DNA from 2 places in the Roseiflexus sp. RS-1 genome. Region 2 is predicted to be linked to the other one. Evidence: a T-box and tRNA genes for the amino acid it is inferred to sense, from the RefSeq annotation. Region 2 holds a T-box; the other holds one or more tRNA genes.
The links. The T-box of region 2 lies ahead of ileS (isoleucine--tRNA ligase). A T-box ahead of a tRNA ligase gene usually reads a tRNA of that ligase, here a tRNA-Ile.
Positions count from the first base shown of each region.

Region 1 (9,849 bases), 830 kb from region 2:
TTCGGCGCCCAGTCAACGGTTTCGACGATCCGTTCCAGGATTACTCCACATCTGGCGGCGTACCGGCGCAGAAACGGCGATCAGGCGCTGTATGCCGGGTTGCTGGCGATGATCCGCGTGGCATGGCGCAATGTGAACTCTGGCAGGGGACGATAGATGCGCAGCAGCGTTTTCTGGCGCACCATGGCACGCTGGTATGATAATGACCGGCAGCGCACGCCAGGGACCCGCCAGTGCAGCCAGGTCGCCTGGCGGGTAGGAGAATTGTAAATGCACGATGTCGGCACTCATGTCGGCAACCCCGAACTGATATTCATCCAACTGCTCCATTTTTCCATTCCTCAAAACAAAATTAAGACGTTTCCAAATCGATCCGGGACTCAGTTCGCACTGATCCCGGCACTTCCAATGATGCGACTGTAGATCAAATTAAAAAGAACTCATAAAAACCTTATCTATACAAAAAATCGGCAGCTTTTTGTTATACTGATTATGCTGAAAGCGAACAAGTATCAATATATCGCTCTCTATCCGGCAACAAGCAGGACAGGAACGTTCGGAACAATTGCTGGAATATGGGAAGAGTATATCAGTCGGTGACTGCGATGAAAGGAGAGAAGCCGCATTTATGGTGAGCATTATCCGGCGGATCGTGTTTCTCGTGTGCGTCTTCGGGTTTGCTGGCGGTGTGGTGATCGCATCACCACCGCCTCAGAGTCCAATGAACACGTCGAACCTGATCCAGGACGGCGGTTTTGAGCAGGAGGGTGAAGGATGGGAAGCGTGCGGCAATGTGGCGCTCGTGGACGCTCAAGCGGATGGCGCTGAGTTCGTCTACTCCGGGCGCTACGCGGCCGTGATGGGTGTGGAAGCCGATGGCAGCAATTGCCCGCAACTGCCCGATTTCACGACACCGAAGCAGATATTGAGCCAGCAGGTCAGTATTCCAGGCAATGCCGCCGCCGTCACCGTCTCCTTCTGGTTTCGCGCCGCCGCAGGGACAACGGTCGATGTTTTCCTTGCCAATAGTTTTTATCAGTTCGATCCGGGTCTGATCGGCGTCAAATTGGGGACGTTCCCAACCGACCAACCGCCGGGGTGGCAGTTGTATCGCACCGTGCTCCAGGGTGAGCGTCTCGAACGGGTGCGCGGGCGGACGTTGCGATTCGCAATTGTTATCCAGGGCGGAACCAGCGTCGGACCGGATACAGTCCTGTTGATTGATGATGTTCAGGTGATTGCCGCCGACGGGCGCACAGCCGCTTCACCGCTGCCGCCAGCGCTCCGGGGCGATGGCAGTCGCCCGCTGGCCGTCATCCGCGCCGAGGGGCAAAACCGCTGGCTGTACCGGATGGATACAGATGGCACGAATGCGCAACTGATCTATCGCGGACTGCTCGGTGATGTTCGATACCCTGCCTGGTCGCACGACGGTCAACGCATTGCGGTTGTTGACAACAATACCTGGCCCTGGCCCACGCCTGATCCTGACCCGCAGAACAACCTGGTGGCTTCGGCAATCACCGTGATCAACGCTGATGGCAGCGGCGCCCGGCAGGTGTACCAGACGCAGAGCCGCAAGGGATCGCGTTGTCCATTCATTCCTGGTCCAGGGAATCCAACAGAGACCCCCTCGCTGATCTTAAGGATTTCCAGTGTCCAGTGGTTGCCTGACAACAATCGTATCGCCCTGACCCAGGTAGGGTTTGGCGCCTTTTGCGACGGGCGTCTTGCGCAGGGAGGAACGGCTGATATTTTGAGCTTGACCCCTCCTTCATTGGTTACATCGCCGCTGGCGCAACGTGCCACCGCACCGAGTATCAATCGAAACGGGAAAATGTTGTTCCATGGCTTTGATCTCTCACGACCGCGCAATCGCGCTGACGGGGTTTGGGAACTCGATCTGGGCGCTCAACCGCCCTCTGAGACCCACCTGATTGCCCATGGTGCGGATCAATCGCCTGCATGGGCACCTGATGGACGGCGCTTCGCCGTGGTGCGCCGGACGACCAGCCCTTCGGCGGATGTGAGTGAGAGCACGTATGCGATCATGCTCTATGATCGTCAAAATCTCAACAATCCGCGGATGCTGCTGTTCGCCGATCACGGACGCAGCGTCAGCAGTCTCAGCTGGTCGCCGGACGGCGCATACCTGGTGTATACGCTCTATCAGAGCGATGGCGGAGGCGATATCTGGTGGCTCGACGTCTCCAGTGGTGCGACGGGACCGATCACGAAGGATGGGCAGGCGCTTGAGGCGGCATGGCGCCCGGTGTCGGTGAGTCGTGTCTTCCTGCCGCTGGTTGTCCGTTGAACGGCGGGCGCGTTCAAGGGCGGCGTTGTTGCGCTACGAGGCATGTTCACGGAATCCTGACGCCTTTTCGTTGCCTGCCCCTCTCCGGTGATGCTGGAGAGGGGCAATGTTTCGGTTGAACCGAAACCGCAGTATGCAACAGGAAGCCCGTAGAGCCCCGTTTTTCTGCTTGACAGCAACGCAGCAGCGTGGTATCTTATCGTCTCGTGAGCGGGAGAGTAGCGTGTTTCGCACGGGTGTGGTACAATACAGACGAGGGCGTATAGCTCAGCAGGTTAGAGCGCGATCCTGATAAGATCGAGGTCGGTGGTTCGAGTCCACCTACGCCCACCATGGAGAGCAGAGAATTGAGCCTTTCTCAATTCTCGCTTTATTTCGGGGCGATAGCTCAGATGGGAGAGCGGCTGCTTTGCACGCAGCAGGTCCGGGGTTCGAATCCCCGTCGCTCCACCACACAAGAATGATCAGGGAAATAAATCGGAGCAACAATGCTCCGGTTTTTTTATGCGCTGCAGAGGCACGGCTTGTATAAGAGATTGTGAATGCACTCCAGCCGATAGCCGGTAGCCGATAGCCGATAGCCGATAGCCGATAGCCGATAGCCGATAGCCGATAGCCGATAGCCGATGGTCGAGAGGGTTACCGTTGGAGTTCGCGTTACGCGCAGGCGGGCTTCGCCTTGCCTGGCCGAGGGCTTATGGTCTTTGAATAAATAATCCGGTATAGCCCGCGCAGGCGGGCTTCGCCCTGGCTAGCCGAGGGCTTCAGCCCCACGGCTAGCGCGGTAGAGCGGAATAAATTCTCAATCTCCATGAGCCCGACGGCACGAGGCGAATACCGGATTTACAGCATTTCCCAAATGCATTGATCATTGTTCACGCCTACTGTATCGCACAACGCGCCCGACTCCGGCAGCGTGTTTCTATGAGAACTACGATATGCCGAAATACATTTCGGCGTACTTCTCTCGTAGACCGAAATTCATTTCGGTCGCCGCGTGGGGGCGCGATTCTGGGAGTGTTCAACCTCGTCCATTTGGTTCAACCTTTGTGAGAACTGCTATAAATGCTCAATCTTCATAATTTCGGTCAATTCTGTTCGGCGATCAGGACGTTGCGCTGAAAGGACGCAGCGGCGCTGCGCTCCGCCAGTTTGTGTCAGCGGAACGGCGGGGACGCCAGCACGCCGCCGGCGCCGAGATTCCAGACCTTGTTCGGTCCGCGGTCAAGGTTGATAACAGTGTTTGGTCCCAGGTTGCGGTTGTAAATATCGCCGTAGTTGCCGACCTGCTTGATGATCTGGTAGGCGAAGTCGTTCGGTAGCCCCAATCCCTCGCCAAAGTTTCCTTCCAACCCCAGCAACCGTTTGATGCGCGGATCGGTTGTGCTGGTGCGCAACCGATCAACGTTGCGCTGGTCGACACGCAACTCCTCTGCATAGATCGTCGCAAAGACCGTCCAGCTGATCACGTCGAGCCACTGGTTGTCGTCGCGGGCGATGACGGGACCGAGCGGCTCGCGCGAGATGCGGTCGCCGAGAATGATGTGGTCGGCAGGATTCTTGAGTTGCTGACGTTTGGCAGCCAGTTGGGAACTGTCGCTGGTCACCGCATCGCATTCGCCTTCGTCGTAGGCGGGGTAGAGTTCATCTTCGCCATCAAGCACGCGGGCAGTGAACCTGATGCCGCGCGCGGCGAAGTCGTCGTTCAGGTTCTGCTCGCTGGTGGTGCCTTTTGCAACACAGATCACCTTGCCTTCGAGATCTTCAAGTTTCGTGATCCGGTCTTTGGCGCGTACCATGAAGGTCTGACCGTCGTGAAAGGTCGTGGGACCAAACGCCAGACCGCTGATGTTCCGTCCCAATGTCCAGGTGGTATTGCGGAACAGGACGTCGACCCGTCCCTCGCGCACGGCATCGAACCGGTTGTTCGGTCCTGGTCCGGTGCCGAGGGCGACGAACTCTACTTTTGTGGCATCCCCGAAGATCGCGGCAGCGACAGCGCGGCAGAAATCGACATCGAAGCCGCTCCAGGTCTGGCGCACGCTATCGTAGAAGCCAAACCCAGGCAGGTCGGCGTTCGTTCCACAGATCAGGTAGCCGCGCTCCTTGACGCGCGCCAGGATCTTTTGCGGCGCCGGCGGGGGAGTGGGCGGTTCCGCAGTTGGCGGTGCAGGGGTGGCGGTAGCATCGTCGGAGGGCGCGCTGGTCGGCGATGGTGCAACGGTCAGCGTGGCGGTCGCCTGAGACACCGGTGCGGGAGTCGCCGTTGCGATCAGAATGATCGGTTCAGGGGTCGGTTGTCCGCCGAGCAGTCCGCCGAGGTTGCCACACCCGGCAAGGACGAACGCCAGCACTATCAGGGCTATCGGTGGAACTCGAGCAGCGGGCGAAAAGCGGGTGTGCATGAATAACGGCTCCTCCTGATGACATCTGGTTGTGTGCATGGTAGCATACCTGGCGTGGAACGTTGAAGGAAGGTTGGAACGTTGAACGTTGGAAGGTTGAAGGTTGCCTGTGCCGCTTCAATCAAATGGGTATGTGCGTTCGTTGGGGAGAGGGGCGACTATGTCTCTGCATCCTCTATTGCTAGCATGCTAGCATAATCAGGTGACAGGAGGACGCGGCAGATCACTATTGCTGGTATGCTAGCATAATCAGGTGACAGGAGGACACGGCAGATCACTCTCGGAAAGTTCTAGAGCGAAGTGCGTACAGAGAACCATTGGTATGGCTTGACATACCGCCGATCTGTGTCGATAATCCGACGTTACAGGTCGCGCAACTGCTCTCTTTCCGCCAGGCCAGGAGTTCGTTCTTTCTCGATCCCTTTGCAATTCGACAGGAGACGCCAGATGACATGGCAAACATATTTGAACGAACAGCAGGACCGTTTTCTTGCTGAGTTGCTCGATTTTCTGCACATTCCCAGTGTGTCGGCGCTGCCGGAGCACGCGGCTGATGTGCATCGCGCAGCGGAGTGGGTCGCAGAACGGATGCGCGCCGCAGGGATCGAGTCGGTGCAGATTCTGCCAACCGGCGGGCACCCGGTGGTGTACGGCGACTGGTTGCATGCCCCTGGGAAGCCAACGGTGTTGATCTATGGGCACTTCGACACGCAACCTGCCGATCCGCTCGAGTTGTGGGATCATCCGCCATTCGAGCCGGTGGTGCGTGATGGGCGGGTATATGCACGCGGCGCTTCGGACGATAAGGGAAACATGCTTCCGCCGATCCTGGCGGTCGAGGCACTGTTGCGCACAACCGGCGCGCTGCCGGTCAACGTCAAGTTTCTGTTTGAAGGACAGGAAGAAATCGGCAGTCCGCAGATTCCGGCGTTTGTAGCGGCGCACCGTGATATGCTGGCATGCGATCTGGTGATCAGCAGCGACGGCGGACAGTGGAGCGAGACCGAGCCGGCGATCCTCACCGGTTTACGGGGCGGCTGCGGCGTCCAGATCGATGTGCGTGGACCGAACCGGGATCTGCACTCCGGTCTCTACGGTGGTGCGGTGCAAAATCCGATCCACGCGCTCACGGCGATCCTGGCATCGATGCGCGGTGCAGATGGGCGCATTTTGATCGAAGGGTTCTACGATGCTGTGCAACCGCTGACCGACGACGAGCGGCGGCGGTTTGCCTCGCTCCCCTTCGACGAAGCCGCGTACATGGCGGACCTGGGGGTGACAGCATTGTGGGGCGAAGCAGGGTACACGACGTATGAGCGTACCTGGGCGCGCCCCACGCTGGAGATCAACGGGATATGGGGCGGCTTTCAAGGTGAAGGGGTGAAGACGGTGTTGCCATCTGAGGCGCACGCCAAGCTGACGTGCCGACTGGTCGCCAATCAGGACCCGGCGACGATTGTGGCATTGATCACGGCGCATGTGCAGAAGCATACGCCGCCGGGTGTCACGGCGACGGTAACGCCGCTGAAGTTTCTGGCGAAGCCGTACCTTATGCCGTTCGATCATCCGGGTAATCGCGCAGCGCGCGACATCCTGGTTTCCATGTATGGTCGTGAACCCTACGAGGTGCGCAGCGGCGGCAGCATTCCGATCTGCACCATTCTCCTGGACGAATTAGGGGTCTACACGGTCAACTTTGCATTTGCACTGGAGGACGAACGCCAGCATTCGCCGAACGAGTTCTTCCGCCTGAGCAGTTTTCGCCGGGGACAGGAGGGATATTGTATGCTGCTGGAGCGACTGGCGGATCTGGAGCCGAGGATCAAGAACCAGGAACCGAGAACCAGGAACCAGGAACCAGGAACTGAGAACTGAGAACTGAGATCCTGCGTTTCCACTGTCAACGGGCAACTCGCTGGCTGCACCAGCGCGCCAGGCTGGTATGCCATTCTTCCTGAAGCGCGGCGATCGATGGTACACCGATGATGGTTGCCAGATCGCTCTGGCGGTACGTATTGGCACGGAACGCAGCAGCAATTGCACGCAGATCGGAAGGACGTTCCTGTACCAGAAATGTGACAAATGCCCAGGCGTCATCGTAAGCAAAGACGCCATACTGATCATACCCCTCCCGCTGCGTCAGCAGGCGGTCCAGGTCAGGAGGAACCGGGCGGTTGCACAGGCGGTCGAGCGCGGCGCGCGATCCGGCGCTATCGAGACCGGCGAGATATTCTGCGATTCCTTCGTCGATCCACCCTTTCGGCTCAGCGTGATACCCAGGGTCATGCCACGCGCCGGGAAAGAGATAGCGTCCGGTGAGGTAGTGCCCGAACTCGTGCGCAATTGTTTCATCGGTGGTGTTGACACTTTCAGTAGCATCGCGGCGATAAGTGTAGAGCACACCATCATTCTCAACATACACCCCATCGACATCCGCGCCGAATCCGACGAATGCCAGCATGTACTCACGGAACACGCTGCGGTTGGCGAAGAGTTTGATCGTCAGCACTCCCGTCGGATCGTCGGGCACGGGATCGGTCACGCCGGTCAGTTCGAAGAATGCAGTGCGCAAATATTCCAGGCGTGCCGCAATAGCGTCCAGATCCGGCGCGGGTGAACCGGCACAGATTCGCAACAGGCGGCGTTCAAGACACACCGGGAGATGGGTCGACTCGAAACTGGCGCGCAGGACGGCGAAACGTTCGCCACCGAAGCGATCAAGGGCGCGGGCAAGCGCAGCGCGGGCAGCGAATGGTCCGGGGGATGTTTCAGGGACGCCGGAGATGAAACGTCCTGCGTGAATGGCGGGCGGCGCAGGCGCAATTGTTTCGACCGACGCCAGGCGCGTTGCCGCGTCCCACGCTTCCTCCAACGCCACTGTGATGCGCGCGCGCGCCGCAGCATCGATCTGATCGTCGCGCAGGCGCCAGATAGCATCAGCGGCGCGCGCGCGCACGCCCGCCTCGTCGGATCGCAACCCGGCAAGCAGAAACGCCAGATCATCGTCGGCAATCGGTCCGGCGCGGGTGGCAATCAGGCGCGCGACAGCATACGTCGCGCGGGTGCGCAGATTGGCGCCACTGCCAGGGGTCAGTGCGATGGCGACAAATGCTGATTGGGCATGGTATGCAGGAAAGAAGAACGTATCGAGAATCCAGATCGCATCGGCGCGCACATCATCGCTTGGGTCGTGCTGCACCAGAGTCAGCAGACGATGATGGATCGCAGGCGCGTTGCGCAGAACGACCGTGCGCGCCTGCGGATCTTCCGTCCAGCGCCCGATGACGCGCAGCGCATTACGGCGGGTCAGACTGTGAAACTCAGGTGCAGTCAGCCGGATCAGATGATCCAGTATGTCGGCATCGGCAACTGGCGTCAGCGCACGCGCAATCTCTTCGGTGCATTCGTACCCTGCCGCATACAGCATGGCGATCAGCGAGTACGGTCCCTGGTGATGAACGCGCGGGCAGGCAGGCGTTGGAGACAGGCGCGGCGGTTGCGGTGAGACAGTGGTGAGTGCGAAGACGAAAAGCAGAAGGATTGGCGTCGTGCGTACCATACGGATTATCTCATATCATCACGCAGCCGCACAAGCGCCAGTCGTTGCGCTTCCTCGAAGGTTACACTGCCGCGACGCGTTTGTTTCAGGAGCCAGACAACATAATACTCATCGGTTGAGTAGATCGAGTTGGTCGAGCAGAATGAGTTACCTGGCTGCGTGCTGGGAATGCGACAGTTCGGTGTGCGAGTGGCAAATGCGCGCAAGGTGAACGAACCCATCGTCAGGTTGATGTGCGGCGCGGTAATGACGCGACGTTGCATTGCGCCGACGCCAAGGACGCCCGCTATAAGCGCTGTTGCCAGGAGCGTGAGAAGAGCGACTGCTATCCACCGCAAGGGCATCGGAGACCTCATTATTGATACGATAGCGCCTTCCATCTTCAGTCCCTCTCGCCTCTCGCATCATCCCCTCGCGCCTCGCTCCTCACGCCGCTCGCCGCTCACTGCCACCCCGCCACTGCTCCCGCTGCCGGTACAGGGGCGCAGCACCGCTGCGCCCCTGCGTCGTCGCTCGTCTCACCCCTCACATCTGTATTGTACCTGAGAAACAGATTAAACAGAGCGGACTCATCCCCATCCTTGACGCTCACGCGCCAATCTTCTATGATACCATGACGTGGATGGATTCAACGAGGAGGCGGCATGCGCATTGCAGTAACCGGCGCCAGCGGACAACTCGGGAAAGCGTTGCAACGTGCATTGTGCGGCGTCCACGAGGTCGTACCGTTGAGTCATGCCGATCTGGACCTGGAACATCCCGACTGCGTGCAACGTCTTGTGGCAACCGATGCACAGTGTGTCATTCACCCCGCAGCGTACACCAATGTCGATGGGTGCGCCCACGACCCTGATCGCGCCTATCGCGTCAATGCTCTCGGAACGCGCTACGTTGCGCTGGCGTGTCAATTGCTCGATGCACCACTCGTATATATCAGCACCAACGAGGTCTTCAACGGCACAGCGACGGCGCCATATCTGGAGTATGATCGTCCCGCACCGATCAACCCGTATGGGTACTCGAAATGGGCTGGTGAGCAGGCGGTGCGTGAACTATTGCACCGTTTCTACATTGTGCGCGTTGCCTGGCTCTTCGGCGGCGAGCGCAACTTTGTCCGCACCGTCCTCCGTCTGGCACGTGAACGCAATCAGATTGCGATGGTTGCCGACGAGATCGGCAGCCCGACCTGTGCGCCGGATGCTGCCGAAGCGGTTGCACGACTGATCGAAACCTCCTGCTACGGAACGTACCATCTGGTGAACGAAGGATCCTGTTCGCGCTACGAGTTTGCAGCGGCGACGTTGCGGCTGGCGGGGCGCGACGATGTTGCGTTGCAACCGATTACACTGGCAGAATATCCGCGCGCCAGCAAAGTGCCGCCCTACACGCCGCTGCGCAATTTCGCCGCCGCCGATCTGGGCATCCGGTTGCGACCGTGGGAAGAGGCGCTGGCAGAGTATGTTGAGGGAGTGTTGAAGGTTGAAGGTTGAAGGTTGGAAGGTTGAAGGTTGAAGGTTGGAACGTTGAAGGTTGAAGGTTGGAACGTTGAAGGTTGAAGGTTGGAACGTTGA
Region 1 is NC_009523.1:1,724,860-1,734,708, reverse strand. Features, by position in the region: gene ROSERS_RS25905 (hypothetical protein) at 13-330, opposite strand; gene ROSERS_RS07360 (PD40 domain-containing protein) at 629-2,314, shown strand; tRNA gene ROSERS_RS07355 (tRNA-Ile) at 2,571-2,647, shown strand; tRNA gene ROSERS_RS07350 (tRNA-Ala) at 2,692-2,767, shown strand; gene ROSERS_RS07345 (amino acid ABC transporter substrate-binding protein) at 3,472-4,719, opposite strand; gene ROSERS_RS07340 (dipeptidase) at 5,167-6,594, shown strand; gene ROSERS_RS07335 (collagenase) at 6,620-8,278, opposite strand; gene ROSERS_RS07330 (hypothetical protein) at 8,284-8,622, opposite strand; gene rfbD (dTDP-4-dehydrorhamnose reductase) at 8,923-9,768, shown strand.
Region 1: it encodes a tRNA-Ile, which carries the amino acid that the T-box ahead of ileS (isoleucine--tRNA ligase) is inferred to sense. The anticodon was not compared.

Region 2 (9,849 bases):
TTACCGATCGCGGGTATGTCAAACGCCAGTCGCCCGACATCTACCGGACGCAGCGACGCGGCGGGCGCGGCATCCGTGGCGCGACCATTCGTGAGCAGGATGTGGTGCGGCACATTCTGGCCGCCAGTACCATGGACGACCTGCTTTTCTTCACCGATCGCGGCAAGGTGTATCAGATCAAAGCGCACGAACTCCCCGACGCCAGCCGAACCGCCAAGGGGCTGCCGCTGGTCAACCTGATTGCGCTCGAACCGGGCGAACAGGTCACATCGGTGCTGGCAGTCCCCGATTTCGAGAAGGCGGAATACCTGATTATGGCGACGGTGCGCGGCAAGATCAAGCGCACGTCCATCAAAGAGTACAGTCAGGTGCGTTCCAATGGATTGATTGCCATTGGTCTCGAAGATGGCGATGAATTGGGCTGGGTGGCGATGACCCAGGGGCACGAGGATGTGCTGCTTACCACTGCCCGTGGGCAGACCATCCGGTTCCGCCAGGAAGAGGTGCGCCCAATGGGGCGACCGGCCACCGGTGTCATCGGTATCGCGCTCGCCGAAGGGGATCGAGTGGTCTCGATGGACCTGGCGCGCGAAAACGCGGCGCTGCTGGTGGTAACCGCCAATGGCTATGGGAAGCGCACCGCGCTGGAAGAATACCCGGTCAAGGGGCGCGCCACCGGCGGAGTCATCACGATCCGGCTCCGCCCCGGCGATGAGGTTGCCGTCGCCCATGTTGTGCATGAGCATTCGCTGCTGACGTTTATCACCGAGAGCGGCATGGTGATGCGCACCGAAGCCGACGGTATTTCAATGTTCGGGCGCAATACGCAGGGTGTGACGATTGTCAACCTGGCGCCGAACGACCGCGTGGCGGCGCTGTGCGTCGAGGAGCCGGACGAGAGCGAAGAACGCAGTGATCGTGTGTTGATCGACCCGACCAGGGGGTAAAAGAATCGTTAACCGCACGTGAGGAACCGCTATGACGCACACGACGACCCCCGCATCTGCGCCGGGCGCACCGCCTGCCGACGACCGTTTCGTTACGGCTGGCGCCTCGTGCCGCGTCCCACCCCCGACAATCCGCATCATCTGGAACAGGTTCCGCTGACCCTGGAGGATGTCCTGCACCCGGAAGTGGGAGATTTCATCGTGCACAGCGACCGCCACGCGATCGACCGGATGTACCTGACGGCAGTGCTGCGCACCCGCCTGGAGGAATCCGGCGCGGCGATTGTGCTCAGCGATGTGCGCATTGCGTGGGATGTGCCCGACCTGCGCCCGCACGGACCGGATGTGATGGTCATTCCCGGCATCGTCGAACGCCAGGACTGGAGCACGTTCGACGTGGCGGTCGAAGGGGCGCGTCCGGCGATGATCATTGAAATCACCTCGCCGGAGACGCGCGAGAACGATCTGGAGATCAAGGTTGACCATTACGCGCGGGCAGGGGTGCCGCAGTACGTGATTGTGGACAATCAGAGTCGCAGGGGAGCGCGCCGCCTGCGACTGCTCGACTATCGGCTGGCCGACGGGGTGTATCGACTGCACCCGCCGGACGCGGCAGAGCGGGTGCATCTGGTGATTGCCGACCTGTGGCTGAGAATTGAAGGCGATCACGTCGTCTGCTACGACGAGCACGGTGCGGCGTTCGGCGACTATGCGACCGTGGTGCGGCGGGCGAAGGAAGCAGAGCGGCAGACGCGGCGGGAAGCGGAACGGGCACGGCGCGAAGCAGCAGCGCGGGAAGCCGAAGCGCGCCTGCGCACCGCCGCCGAGGAGCAGGCGCGGCGAGAAGCGGAACGGGCGCAGCAGGAAGCAGCGGCACGGGAAGCCGAAGCGCGCCTGCGCGCCGCTGCCGAGGAGCAGGCGCGGCGAGAAGCGGAACGGGCGCAGCAGGAAGCAGCGGCACGGGAAGCCGAAGCGCGCCTGCGCGCCGCTGCCGAAGCGCGCCTGCGTGCTCTTGAGGAAGAACTGCGCCGGTTGCGCGGCGAAGGGTGACGTTTCTGGCTGCGCCCTTCGTCGCGCCAGGCGCAGCCAGGAAGAGGCGATGACGCGCCTTTACATCTCCAGGCGCGATCCATCGAAATGCCGCAACCATCCCCTCGCGTCTGAACGCCGTAATCCCCGCGCGTAGGGGAACAAGGGGAACAGACCGTCGCCCCTTAACGCCGGCTGACGCCGATGATGAGCGTGCGCCCCCCATCGAGTTCCAGCGTTGTGGTGTGTACGTGATCCGGCGGCGCACAGAGGCGCAGGTCGTCCGCCAGCGTCTCTTCACGCACATAGTCGCCCCAGGCGCGCAGCATGGCTTCTACCTCAGCGTCGCCGTCGGCGCCGCCCAGATAGACGATGATCCGGTCGCTGATAGCAAACCCGGCATCTTTGCGCGCATCCTGAATATTGCGCACCAGTTCGCGCGCCAGCCCTTCCATCGTCAATTCCGGCGTCAGGGTGGTGTCGAGCGCAACCAGAACGCCGCCATCCTCGGCGACCGCGTACCCCTGCGGAGAACTGCTTTCGACCAGCACCTCTTCCGGCAGAAGTTCGATGGTCTGCCCTTCAATGGAGAGGGTGATGTTCCGCCCCTCTTCGACCGCCTGCGCCGCCGCGCGCGCTGCATCGCCCGTCAGGTCGCGGAGCGCCTCAGTGAGCGCTGGCACCAGTTTGCCGTATTTGCGACCGACCAGGCGCAGGTTGGGTTTGAAGCGGTACTCGACCAGGCTGGTTGCGCTGTCGAGGTAGCGCACTGCTTTGACGTTGAGTTCTTCGCGCAGTTCCGCCTCAAAGCGACGCAACCCTTCAAGCGCGGCGGGGGTTGGGGCGCGCACCCACATCTCGCGCAGCGGTTGACGCACTTTGATGCCCGCTGCGCGCCGCGCTGCGCGACCGACCGAAACGGCTTTCAACAGCACTTCTGTATCGTCCACCAGGCGGTCATCGAGGAGCGCCTCGTTGACGACGGGCCATGCCGCGAGGTGAACGCTCTCCGGCGTATCGGGGGAGGCTTCCTGTGCCTCCAGCCCAACCAGGTTGCGGTAGATCGCATCTGCCACGAACGGAATGAATGGCGCCACCAGTTTTGCGACGGTGAGCAGACAGGTGTAGAGCGTTGCATATGCTGCCTGCTTGTCACGGTCGTGCTCGCTCTTCCAGAAGCGGCGCCGGTTGCGCCGCACGTACCAGTTCGACAGTTCATCAACGAAATCCTCGATGGCGCGTCCCGCCGTCGTGACATCATAGGCTTCAAAGGCGGCGGTCACATCGCGCACCAGACTGTTCAGCCGCGCCAGCGCCCAGCGATCGATCGGAGTGAGCGTCGCCGGATCGAGGTGTTCCGCAACGCCATTGTTCCCCGGACTCCAGCCATCCAGGTTGGCGTAGGTCACAAAGAACGCATAGGTATTCCACAGCGTCAGCAGGAACTTGCGTAAACTCTCAGCGACCAGCCCTGCCGAAAAGCGTCGCGGACTGCCGGGGGGCGCAGCGGTGAACAGATACCAGCGCAGCGCGTCGGCGCCATGCTCGTTCATCACCATCCAGGGATCGACGACATTGCCGCGCGACTTGCTCATCTTCTGCCCTTCGGCGTCGAGAATGTGCCCCAGGCAGATGACATTCTTGAACGCCGGGCGGTCGAACAGCAGGGTTGAGAGCGCGTGCAGCGTGTAGAACCATCCACGGGTCTGATCCACCGCTTCGCAGATGTAATCCGCCTGCTTTGCCAGTTCGTAGATCTCGGCGTTCTCCATCGGATAGTGCCACTGCGCCACCGGCATCGCACCTGAGTCGAACCAGCAATCAGCAACGTCGGGGATGCGCCGCATCAGACCGTGCTGCGGATCGACCCAGGTGAGTTCATCGACATAGGGACGGTGCAGATCGAGGTCTTTCAGGCTGCGCCCCACTTTTTGCTCCAGTTCTGCCAGCGAGCCGATGCACTCGGCGTAGCCGTCTTCCGCTACCCAGATTGGGATCGGCGTCCCCCAGTAGCGCTCACGACTCACCGCCCAGTCGATGTTGTTTTCCAGCCAGTTACCGAACCGTCCTTCGCGAATGTGCTCCGGCACCCAGTTGATCAACCGGTTGTTCGCCACCAGACGATCCTTCATTGCGGTGGTGCGGATGTACCACGAGCGTTTGGCGTAGTAGAGGAGCGGCGTGTCGCAACGCCAGCAGAAGGGGTACGAGTGCTTGACGCGCCCGCTCTTCAGCAACAAACCACGCGTCCTCAGGTTGCGCGTGATATCCGGGTCTGCCTGTTTGAAGAACTTGCCAGCAAAGCCGAGCGATGCAAACTCTGGCAGCACATTGCCTGACAGGTCAACCGAGAAGAGGGTCGGCAAGCCGTACTTCCTGCCGATCTCAAGGTCGCCATAGGCAGGTGCGATGTGCACAATGCCGGTGCCATCCTCCAGCGACACAAAATCATCGGCGACAACGGTATAGGCGCGCGACCAGTCGACCGTGTCGCCGGGAGCGGGTACGCCATCAAACAGGTTTTCGTAGCGTGTTCCCACCAGATCGGCGCCACGGAATGTCTGCTCAATCGTCACGCCATCGCCCAGCACCGTGTGGACCAGCGCCTCCGCCAGCACCAGACGCTCGCCGTCGAACGAGGCGAGCACATAGGTTGCATCAGGCTTGACCGCCAGCGCCACGTTCGCTGGCAACGTCCAGGGCGTCGTCGTCCACGCCAGGAATGCCGCGCCGCGCAGCGCCTCCTGGTTCGTCTCGCGCACACGGAACTTTACCCACACACTCGGATCATCAACGTCGTCCCTGAAACCGAGCGATACCTCGTGATCCGAGAGAGATGTTCCACAGCGCGGGCAGTGCATCGATACCTTGTAGTCGCGGAAGAGTAATCCACGATCCCATAACTGACGGAAGATCCACCAGAGCGACTCGATATAGTCATTCTCATATGTGATATAGGCATCGTCACTGACCCAGTACGCAATGCGGCGGGTGAACTGCCGCCAGTCCTGAATATACTCCCAGACGCTCTTGCGGCACTGTGCGTTGAACTCCGCCACGCCGTACTTCTCGATATCGGGCTTGCCGCTGAAACCGAGTTTCTTTTCAACCTCGATCTCCACCGGCAGACCGTGGGTATCCCATCCTTCGCGTCGTCCGATGATCCGGTAGCCCTGCATTGCCCGGTAGCGACAGATGACATCCTTGAAAATGCGCGAGATTGCGTGGTGGATGCCGGGACGACCATTCGCCGTCGGCGGACCCTCGTAAAAGACAAACGGTTTATCGCCAGACTCCAGGCTTCGCTCGACGATCCGCCTGGTTTGCCACAGGTCGAGCACCTGCTCTTCGAGTCGTGGAAAGTTGACCCTGGTATCGACGGGCTGAAACGCCATGCGCAACCTCCTTACCAACAAAAAATCCCCGCCCCCAACAGGGACGAGGTAGAAAACCCCGCGGTACCACCCTGATTCAGCCGATACACCGTCGGCTGCACTCATCGAGGCGCCAGCACACCTCCGCCGGGATAACGGTCGGCGCAACCGGGGCAGGCTACTGACGCGCTGATTGTCCGCCTGGCGCGTTCACCTCCCGGCTCAGGAGTGATATTCGGCGACCGAACTCTGGCGCGCCTCTCACCACCCGCGCGCTCGCTGACCGGTTCACTGCCGCCTACTCGTCTCCGTCACAGCCTTTGCAGGGTATTATATCACATGCTGCGGGGCGTGCAGGATCACGCGACCAGTCGCTCCAGGAGCCTTCGTAGAGCAGGACGTTCTTCCAGCCAGCGCGTTCGAGCGCCAGGATGGTATGTGCAGCCGTAACGCCAGAACCGCAGTAACACACAATGGTTTCGGCGCGGTCGGCGCCAAGCGCGGCATAACGCGCCCGCAGCGCGTCTGCCGGCAATAACCGTCCATTGGTATCGATGGCATCGGCGTAAGGTGCGGAAACTGCGCCTGGAATATGTCCGGCGCGCGGATCGAGGGGTTCGGCAATCCCCTGGTAGCGCTCTGGCGCACGCACATCGATGATCAGTGCGCGTGGATTGTGGCGCAGTGTCTCCACAGCATCTGCATCGACAACCATCAAGCGGTTGGGGCGTGGGACGAATACTGTCGGTTGTGGCGCCACATCACCTGTTTCGACCGGGAAACCGGCAGCCGTCCATGCAGGCCATCCCCCGTCGAGCAGTGAGACCCGTTCGTGCCCGAAATAGCGCAACAGCCACCAGAGACGCGCAGCATAGGCGCCGCCAACGCTGTCGTAGGCGATAACGTGGGTTGTGGGCGCAATCCCCGCGCGTGAGGCGGTTGCTGCGAATGCTTCGGGTGACGGAATGGGATGGCGACCCGGTCCCTGAAACGGCGGCGCCGCCAGGTCAGTGTCGATGTCGAGATATACGGTGCCGGGGATGTGCGCTTCCAGATACTCAATGCGTCCCCGACCGGGTTCGAGGAGATACCAGCGCAGATCGGCGATGCGGATGTCTGGATCGTTCAGGTGCTCCAGGAGCCATGCAGGATCTACGAGATGGTCGATGGTCATACCGGTGTACTTTCTTCTGCTTATCGCAAATCACCGCGGATCTCGCGAGCGCTACGCAGATACCAGCGGTTGACATTCACAAAACGCCCCTCGCGCCCGATCAGCAGATGGGGCGAAGCGGCGGCATCCGGCGGGACGGCAATCGTGTCGCCGAGGTCGGCAACTGTGGCGTGGAACAGGATCGGTTGATAGAGAATGATCCCCGGCGCCAGTTCGACCCAGCGTTCCTGAAATTCACGGTAGAGTTCGGCACGATCCGTGATGTCGTAGATTTTGCGCGCGCTGGAGAGAATCTCGTCGATAGTGGCATCTGCGAGACCTGCGTAATTGCGTCCGCGCTCCGCCTGACTCGAATGCCAGAGTTCGAAGACATCGGGATCGGAACCGAGCCGCTGCCATCCGTGCAGTGCGATGGTGAATTCATGCGTTTCCAGCCGGCGTTGCATTTCGGTCGGTTCGACCGGTTCGATAACGATCTGCACCCCGATGGCGCTCCACTGACGGGCAATCTCTTCTGCAACCGCACGCCGCGTTGGAGAGTTATCGGTCAGCAGCGAAAAGACGAGTGGTTGACCGTCCCGAACACGGACGCCATCGGCGCCCGGGACGTACCCCAGCGTGTCAAGTTGCGCCATTGCGCGGGCAACGTCTGGCTCATACCACGACACATCGGACGTTTCCGCCCACCATCCATGCAGAATCGGCGTATCGAGCCGCATCACCTTCCCCGCAAGCGCACTGGCGATCAGGGCATCCTTGTCGAGTGCAGTCGCCAGTGCGCGTCGCACGCCGAGATCGGTGAGCAGACCGTCGCGCAGGTTGAAGGAGAGCGCCGTGTATCCATCCAGCAGCGCCTGACGTCGCACAATGCCGCGTGGCAGGTTGACATCCGCCAGGGCGCTGGCGCCGGTGAATGCCAGACCCTGAATCTCGCTGCGGGTCAGCGCAGCGAATGCTTCCTGTTCAGTGCGAAAAAAGCGCAGTTCAATCGTTTCGATGAACGGGGTTGCGCCGAAATAACGCGGGTTGGCGCGTAGCAGCGCACGCTGTTCATCGAGTTCCACCAGGCGGTACGGACCGGCGCCGACCGGCAAGCGGTTGAATGGATGCGCCTCCCACTGTTCCGGCGGAACGTTACGCAGCAGGTGCGCGGGGAGGATCGGGAAACCGGTCAACCGCAGAAATGGCGCAAATGGCGCTTCCAAGCGGAAACTGACGCTGCGTTCTCCGACGCGATCAACCAGGACAGTACGCCAGAAAGCGGCAACGTTCTGATCACCGGCGAACGCCGGACCCTGCACAGCGCGCAGCGTGAACAGCACGTCATCGACCGTCACCGGCGCACCATCGTGCCACGACGCGCCGCTTCGCAGTGTAAAGGTGTAGACTGTCCCGCTCTCATCAACCGCCCACGACTCGGCGAGTGCCGGCATGGGTAGACCGTCGGGACCGGGGCGGGTCAACCCTTCGAAGACCAGGCGCTGGATGTCGGCGGCGACCGGATCGGAGGCTGGATCAGCGACCAGGGGATTGAGATGCACCGGCGCGCCGACAACCCCTTCGATATAATCGCCTCCTGCCAGCGGGCGCGCCACCGATGCGCGTGTGAGCGCCAGGTAACTCATCAGGAGCAGCACCGTCAGAGCACTGATCGACGCAATCAGGATTTGCCAGCGGATGCGACGTGCCATAGATGTATCAGCGTGGAATGCGCAAACGTCGCTTTACTCCTGTGAAGCGGCGCCTGCTGCATTCAATACGCCGTTTACCAGATTGGCAGGCTGGCGATCAGCGCCAGCAGGAGGAATACAACCGCCAGCACGATTGTTGCCTGGTGCATCGTCTTCTCGATGCCACGCTTCGTGCGGTAGATGGTGTCGCGCTGTTGCAGACCGGCAGTGCGCCCCTGCACGACGACCAGAAAGGTCAGCGCTACGCTGACAATGATAAGTGCGCTGTAAAGTGCGATTTTCACCCGTCGATCCTGTCTGTACGAACCTGAATCACGGAGCGGTATTATAGCATCAGCGCGGCTGAATGCCAACCTCAATATTTTGGCACGCTCGGATCGACCTCATCGGACCAGCGCAAGATCCCGCCTGCCATGTTCTTTACTTTGCGGAACCCTGCCTGGCGCAGCAATTCGACGGCGCGGGCGCTGCGAACACCGCTGCGACAGTAGACGACCATTTCGACCGCACTATCGAGTTCGTTCATGCGCTCTGCCAGTTCGTTGACCGAGATCCGCACGGCGCCGGGGATATGGCAGATTTCCCACTCGTTTGGTTCGCGCACATCGAGCAGGAAGGGCGGGTTGTCGCTGTGCAGCCAGTCGGCGACTTCGGCGGGAGTTATCTCGATGGTCGCGTCACGGTGCGCCTCTTCGGGCGAAATACCGCAGAACTGCTGATAATCGATCAGTTCGGTGACTGTCGGATGATCGCCGCACACTGGACAATCGGGGTTGCGCCGCAGTTTCAGTTCGCGGAAGCGCATCGCCAGCGCATCGTAGAGCAGCAGACGACCAATCAGCGGCTCGCCGATGCCGGTGAGCAGTTTGATCGCCTCGGTTGCCTGGATCGTCCCGATCACGCCGGGGAGCACGCCGAGCACGCCACCCTCGGCGCAACTCGGCACCAGACCGGGCGGCGGCGGCTCCGGGTACAGACAACGGTAGCACGGTCCGCCATGTTTCGGCGAAAAAACCGTCGCCTGCCCCTCGAAGCGGAAGATCGAGCCGTACACGTTAGGTTTGCCCAGCATCACACAGGCGTCGTTCGTCAGATAGCGGGTGGGAAAATTATCGGTGCCATCGACGATCACATCGTATGGTCGGATCAGGTCGAATGCGTTGTCCGACGTGATCTGAACGTCATAGGTAGCGATGTCGATATGCGGATTGAGATCGCGCAGGCGCATTTTTGCCGATTCGGTTTTGCGAATGCCCAGCGTGGATGTGCCGTGAATAATCTGGCGCTGCAGGTTGCTTTCGTCAACGATGTCGAAATCAACCAGTCCGATGTGCCCCACGCCCGCAGCGGCGAGATACAGCGCCAGCGGCGATCCAAGCCCGCCGGTTCCGATCAGCAACACGCTGCCCTGCTTGAGTTTACGCTGCCCCTCCATACCGAACTCGGGCAGGATCAGATGCCGTGAGTAGCGGCGGATTTCTTCATTTGACAGAGAAGGTAGAACCATATGATACCCCACAACTTCTGCACTACGGAAGAGACCAGGCACACCTCACCTGCTGATGCGCGCCCCGACATTTGTGCCGCGCGCCATTGCGCAGGCGACAAACTTCGGTGGGTCAGACGCCGCCTGC
Region 2 is NC_009523.1:891,023-900,871, reverse strand. Features, by position in the region: gene gyrA (DNA gyrase subunit A) at 1-947, shown strand, start outside; partial or broken gene ROSERS_RS03755 (Uma2 family endonuclease) at 979-1,997, shown strand; gene ileS (isoleucine--tRNA ligase) at 2,162-5,371, opposite strand; T-box leader at 5,408-5,674, opposite strand; gene ROSERS_RS03745 (sulfurtransferase) at 5,649-6,524, opposite strand; gene ROSERS_RS03740 (peptide ABC transporter substrate-binding protein) at 6,545-8,215, opposite strand; gene secG (preprotein translocase subunit SecG) at 8,290-8,499, opposite strand; gene moeB (molybdopterin-synthase adenylyltransferase MoeB) at 8,571-9,722, opposite strand; gene ROSERS_RS03725 (MoaD/ThiS family protein) at 9,835-9,849, opposite strand, start outside.